Regions from separate parts of the Burkholderia sp. 10_S31 genome, predicted to be linked through region 2. Evidence: riboswitches for the same ligand, from Rfam matches in the RefSeq annotation. Region 2 holds a riboswitch; the other holds the start of a gene.

Region 1 (3,302 bases), on a different contig from region 2:
GCTTCGATCCCGTGTTCGATTACGAGCAGGTGCTGGTCGTCGCGGACGCGCACCGGTTCGCCAACGCCGACTACGTGACGCCCGAGCAGCTGACCGACGAAGTCCTGATCACCTACCCGGTCGAGACCGACCGGCTCGACATCTACAACCAGTTCCTGACGCCGGCCGGCATCGTGCCGCGGCGCCACAAGTCGATCGAGACGACTGACATCATGCTGCAGATGGTCGCGAGCGGGCGCGGCGTGGCCGCGCTGCCGAGATGGCTTGCCGACGAATATGCGGACCGGATGCCGGTCGTGCCGGTCAGGCTGGGGAAGAAGGGCATCGCGAAGCAGATCTTTCTCGGTATCCGCGAAGCGGATGCATCGATCGACTATCTGGCCGCATTCGTCGCGCTAGCGCGCGAATCGACGTGGAGCGCGCCGCGCATGCTGCGCTAGGCGCGCCCCGGTGCAACGTGCGTCAGGCGGCGCGCATGCCGGTGCGTTCACCGCGTTCGACCCATGCACCGAACAGCAGGCCGATCGTCGTCCACATGAGCGCCTGCATGCCGATCGCGGCGACGCGGAACTTCCACAGCAAGGCCGCCGGGAAATCGGCCGGCAACTCGCTGACCGACGGCAGCCCGATCTGCACGGCCGCGATGATCGCGACAAACACGAGCCCGGCGACGATCGACGCGTTCCACTGCCCGAGTTTCGCCAGCAGATGGCGGCGCACGCTGACCGAGAACACCATCGTCGCGACCGAGATCGCGATCATCAGGAAGAACAGCCCCGTGCGATAGCCGATCGTGTCGGGGTCGCCGACCGACGGCGGATTGGCCGGGTACTTGAGGTTCGGCACGATCACGAGCGCGACGAACGCCGCCAGCGCGAGCCATGCGGCGAGCGGCCGCGCCGGGAGGCGGCTGCCTCGTCCGTAGGCATACGCAAAGACCAGCGAGAACAGTCCGCCGAATGCCGCGCCGTAGGTCACGACGCCGGTCAGCAGGCCAACGCCGGCCTGCGTGTGACGGCTGACCAGTTCGGGCTCCGGCGCTTCGCCCTTGGCGGCGTCGGTCTTTTCTTCGAAGGAGATTGCCTGATCGACCTGCGGTTCGCCGACGATTCTGGCGAAACCGAACGTGAGGAGGCCCGCGGCGATGCCTGCGAGCATCCCGCGCATGAGCAGCTTTCCGACCATCGTGTACTCCGCGTCAGTGGCAGGGAAAGCCGAGCAGATGGCGACCGTCGTGGACGAACTCGTGCACGTACATGCCCGGTACGAGCGACGTCGCGCCCTGTTCCGCGCCGACGAAATACAGCGCGAGCAGCAGGATCAGGCCGACGAAGATGGCCCACGGCAACAGTTCGCGGACGGGAATGGGCGCCGGCACGACGACCGGCTTCAGCACTGCTTCGCTCATGGATGCACCTCAGGGGAATCGCGCCCCGACAAATGTTGGATGGAATACGCAGGCAGGTCTGGCTTCCGGGATCGAGGATCCCCGGTTACAGTGGCGCGACCGCGCCGGGCTTGCACCGGCTTCCGCCTTTCGTATCGTGCGAATTGTACGCGCGAACGTTCGCGCGTTGAAGGCCCGTGCACGACGGGCGCGGCCATGCAAAACCTTCCGGACATCGACATGACCCAGCCTGCCTCGCTGTGCCTGATCGCGCATGCGTCGACCCGTGCGATGCGCGCCGGCGCGTTTCCCGCTGACGATGCGCTCGATGCCCGCGGGCTCGCCGATGCTGCCGCGCTACGCGAGCGGTTCGCCGGCAGCCGCGACGCGATCGTGCTGTGCAGCCCCGCACGCTGTGCGCAGCAAACCGCCGATGCGCTCGGGCTGCGCGCCGGCATCGACGATGCGCTGCGCGATGTCGACTACGCCAACTGGCGCGGCAAGCGGCTGCACGACCTCGCGCGCGATATCCCCGACGAGCTCGGCGCCTGGATCGACGATCCGTCCGCGTCGCCGCACGGCGGCGAATCGTTCGAGAACGTCGCACGCCGCGTCGACGCATGGTTGAACGCGCTGCCGCGCGATCGCGATATCGTCGCGATCACGCATGCGGCGATCGTTCGGGCTGCCATCGCGCACGTGCGTCGGATAGGTGCAAAGGCTGCGATCCGCATCGAAGTCGCGCCGCTGTCGTGCTCGGTATTCACCGCATCGCGAGATGGCTGGACAGTGGCCACGGACGAGGTTCGGCACGATACCGATGCGTAAGGAGATTGACGGCGCCATTTTCTTACATATCTGAAAGGTAACGGTTCGTCCTCCCGATTGTCATCAAACTGACGGATAGCGAAAGCTAGGATTGGCTGCGGTTCCCTTACGAGATGCCGTCATGAATCAGCCTGCTTCGTCCGCCGCGCACAATTCCGGCTCCACCGAACGTACCCGGCAGGTCGGCTATGCCGTCTTCCTGCTGGTGCTTGCGATCGGTGCAGTCTATATCGCCACCCATCTGATTGCCGATCTGTCGCCCATCCGCGAAGGATCGTTGTTCCCGTACCTGATGCTCGGTGCCGCGCTGGTGATCGCGCTCGGCTTCGAATTCGTCAATGGCTTCCACGACACGGCGAACGCGGTCGCGACCGTGATCTACACCCACTCGCTGACGCCGAACGTCGCGGTGATCTGGTCAGGCATGTGGAACTTCCTCGGCGTGATGGTTTCTAGCGGCGCCGTCGCATTCGGCATCCTGCAGTTGCTGCCTGTCGAGCTGATCCTGCAGGTCGGCAGCGGTTCGGGTTTCGCGATGGTGTTCGCGCTGCTGATCGCCGCGATCGTCTGGAACCTGGCGACCTGGTATTTCGGGTTGCCGTCGTCGAGCTCGCATACGCTGATCGGGTCGATCATCGGCGTCGGGCTGATGAACCAGCTGATGCACGGGCCGTCGGGCACGAGCGGCGTCGACTGGGGCCAGGCGCTCGGCGTCGGCAAGTCGCTGCTGTTCTCGCCGATCGTCGGCTTCCTGTGCGCGTCGCTGCTGCTGCTCCTGCTGAAGGCCGTCGTGCGGATTCCGGAACTGTACAAGGAGCCGCCGAAGGATCAGCCGCCGCCGTTCTGGATCCGCTGCCTACTGATCCTCACGTGCACGGGCGTGTCGTTTGCGCACGGGTCGAACGACGGGCAGAAGGGGATGGGCCTCATCATGCTGATCCTGATCGGCACGGTGCCGACTGCGTATGCACTGAACAAGGCGGTCACGCCGGCCGAATCGCAGACGTTCGTCGCCGTCGCGAACCAGGCGGCCGCGACCTTCGCGAAATACTCGAACGGCGTCGCGCCGTCCGCGAATCCGCGTGCC
Region 2 (3,302 bases):
GCTGTCGATCGCGCCGGCCGCGAAGGCCGTGGTGTTCAGCACGAGCGCGACGCCGTGCGTGTCGCAGAGCTGCGTGATGACCTCGCGGCTCACCGCGTCCTTCAGCGACGTGACCGCGATCGGCAGCGGATTGAGCCCTTCGCGCACGAGCGCATCGGCCAGCGCGTCGAACACGGCCGTGTTCGCGGCCTGCCAGTGCGCGCGATAGAACAGGATCGCGACGACGGGCGCACCGGGCGTCCAGCGCGCTTGCCAGTCGTCGACGCTCGCCGGGTCGCGCGCCGGGTGATACAGCGCGGCGGCCGGCAGCGGGCGCGGCTGCTCGGGTTCGTCGCCGAAGCCGAGCGTATGGAACGCGATGCTGCGCAGCAACGCTTCGGCATTGTGCATCCCGCCTTCGCGCAGGTAGCGCCACCACAGCCGGCACAGGTCGGGCGCGACCGTGCTCTTCGCGACGAGGTTCGGGTCTTCCTGCAGGTCGCCCGAGAACATCGCGAGCTGCTGCTTGCGTTTCGACGCGAGCGACACGGCCTGTTCGATCCCGTACGGCCAGTATGCTTCGCCGCCGAGGTGATCGATCACGACCGTCTTCGCGTGACGCAGCACGTCGTCGACATAGAAATCGACCGACGCCGGCTGCCGCAGGAACGTGACGTTCGCAAGCCGCACGCTCGGAAAGCCGGCCGGCAGCTTCGGTACGACGCTGGCCAGCAGCGACAGCGTCGTGTCGGCCGAGCTCAGGATCACGATGTCGGCCGGCTGCTGGTCGATCCGGACGACACCCTGCGTATCGTCGACGAAGCCGCCCGGCGTGGTGCGCAGCAGATGCATCGCGCGTTACGCCTGTTGCATTTGCGCCGCGCACGCGGCGTCGAACGCGCGCTGCAGCGCGGCCGCGTCGAGATCCTCGCCGATCAGCACGAAGCGGCTCGTGCGCGGCTCGCCGTCCTGCCAGCGACGGTCGAAATAGCTGTCGAAGCGGCGGCCGACGCCCTGGATCACGAGCCGCATCGGCGCATCGGGCAGCGCCGCGAAGCCTTTCGCGCGATAGATCGTATGTGCCTCGACGACACGCTGCAGCGCGGCGATCGTCGCTTCGCGCGAACCGGCATCGCCCGACACGACGACCGAATCGAAATCGTCGTGATGGTGGTCGTGATCGCCGTCGTCGGCCGAGCCGTGATGGTCGTGCCGCAGATGGATCGTTTCCTCCGATGCCGACTCGAGCCCGAGCAGCATCGCGAGATCCAGTTCGCCGCGCGTCGCGCGCACGATCTTCACCTGCGGCGGGATTTCCTCGCGGATCGCGGCTTCGACTTCGGCGAACTGCGCGTCGGCGACGAGGTCGGCCTTGTTCACGATCACGAGATCGGCGGACGACAGCTGATCGGCGAACAATTCGTGCAGCGGCGATTCGTGATCGAGGTTCGGATCGGCGCGGCGCTGCGCGTCGACGGCCTGCGGGTTCTCGGCGAACTGGCCGCTCGCGGCGGCCGGCCCGTCGACGACGGTCACGACCGCGTCGACCGTGAAGCTGTTGCGGATCGTCGGCCAGTTGAAGGCCTGCACGAGCGGCTTCGGCAGCGCGAGGCCCGACGTCTCGATCAGCACGTGATCGATGTCGGCGCGGCGCTCGACGAGCGCTTCCATCACCGGATAGAACTCCTCCTGCACGGTGCAGCACAGGCAGCCGTTCGCGAGCTCGTACAGCTGGCCCGACGCTTCGCCCTGCGCGCCCTCCGCATCCTCGCAGCCGATCCCGCAGCCCTTGAGGATTTCGCCGTCGATGCCGAGCTCGCCGAATTCGTTGACGATCACCGCGATGCGGCGGCCTTCGGCGTGCTGCAGGATGTGGCGCATCAGCGTGGTCTTGCCGCTGCCGAGAAAGCCCGTGACGATCGTGACGGGAAGCTTGCGTAGGGTCATGGTAGGTCCTGTGGCGAAAATGGAATCAGGCCGGGATCGTCGCGTCGATGGCGGCGCGGCATGTCATTTGGCGAATCGCGGGGATGGCGCGGTGCAGTCCGCACGGACGGCTGCAGAACGGACGGAACGACGAATCGGACATGACGCTTCCTTGCGAACGGTCGACATCGTGAATGCCAACACGGCCGCCGTCGGCCCTGCCCGCGCCGCCTGCCGTTCGTCGCGCCGGCCCGGCGCGCGTGCGGCGGGCGGATCGGCGGGGAAAGCGGGAAACGCGCGGGCGTCGGGCGTGCTGCGGCCGTGGACGATGCGCCGCCTCCCCGCGGCGCTGAACCCCAACGTTTCGGCCGGTATCCGGGCTGACGAACACGCCGCTTCGCCTTCCCGGATGCGCGGCATCCAGTGGCGGTCGTCCGCATGCGGCGGGCATGCGGCGAAGCGGCGCTGCATGGCGCTTGCGCGCGACGCGTTCGCTTACCGTTGCGGGGGCAGCACAGGTTGGCTCGACTGCGGCGCAGGCAGGCTCCCTGTTTCCCGTTTAACTGCGCACGCCGGAGAGGCGCGTGCGAGCACCGAAACGCGTGCGAGTGTAGGCGGCGGTGCGCGGAGCGTCAAGGCGCAACGGGCCGCCGCGGGAGGCTTCGGCATGACCGCGGCACCGCGCCCGCGGCCGCATCCCGGCACCCGCGCGGCGGGTTCGCGCGGGCCGGGCGCTGTGCTATCGTATGCGCCGCGTTCGGTGCTCGCATGCGCATTCCGCGCACGCAGTTAAACGGGAAACAGGAGGCGGAAGTCCGCCCGGCCTGTGCTGTCCCCGCAACGGTACGCCGCCCGCGCGCCGCGGCTCCCCCCGCACGCGCCCAGGCCGCCCGCGATGCCACTGCCCTTCAGCGGGTGGGAAGGCTGCGGCCTGGCAAGCGGCCAGCCCGGATACCGGCCGACGCAAGGGGCGAGCCCGAGGCTCGCCGAACGCCCGATCCGCGGGGAACGGATGGGGTGCGCTTTCCGCCCGCGCTCGCGCGGGCTTCGCTCGATCCGTCATGCACTGCCTGTCCGCCGGCCGCCGATGTGCCGCTCGCTGTCCCCTTTCCACCGCTACGACACGGTGCGCGCCGTGCCGCGTCCGATGAGCCGCGCATGGCTCGTCGGCGCCGGCCCCGGCGACGCCGATCTGCTGACGCTCAAGGCCGTGCGCGCGATCGCCGCGGCCGACGTGCTGCTCGTCGACGATCTCGTGAACCCCGACGTATTGCGCCACGCGCGCGCCGACGCACGCATCGAGCACGTCGGCAAGCGCGGCGGCCATGCATCGACGCCGCAGGAGACGATCGTCGCCGCGATGCTCGCGCACCTGCGCGCGGGCCGCAGCGTCGCGC

Evidence for each region. A riboswitch is a leader RNA that binds a small molecule or an ion and turns the genes downstream of it on or off. The one in region 2 is predicted to bind cobalamin.
Region 1: linked by a shared signal. The riboswitch ahead of AC1Z3W_RS14665 (CbtB domain-containing protein) and the one ahead of cobW (cobalamin biosynthesis protein CobW) in region 2 are both predicted to bind cobalamin.

Annotation. Positions count from the first base shown of each region.
Region 1 is NZ_JBXOWK010000001.1:3,271,793-3,275,094, forward strand. It holds gene AC1Z3W_RS14655 (LysR family transcriptional regulator) at 1-440, shown strand, start outside; gene AC1Z3W_RS14660 (CbtA family protein) at 463-1,185, opposite strand; gene AC1Z3W_RS14665 (CbtB domain-containing protein) at 1,199-1,408, opposite strand; cobalamin riboswitch at 1,448-1,583, opposite strand; gene AC1Z3W_RS14670 (histidine phosphatase family protein) at 1,628-2,215, shown strand; gene AC1Z3W_RS14675 (inorganic phosphate transporter) at 2,337-3,302, shown strand, end outside.
Region 2 is NZ_JBXOWK010000003.1:1,560,584-1,563,885, reverse strand. It holds gene cobN (cobaltochelatase subunit CobN) at 1-831, opposite strand, end outside; gene cobW (cobalamin biosynthesis protein CobW) at 838-1,926, opposite strand; cobalamin riboswitch at 2,255-2,518, opposite strand; cobalamin riboswitch at 2,646-2,882, shown strand; gene cobA (uroporphyrinogen-III C-methyltransferase) at 2,993-3,302, shown strand, end outside.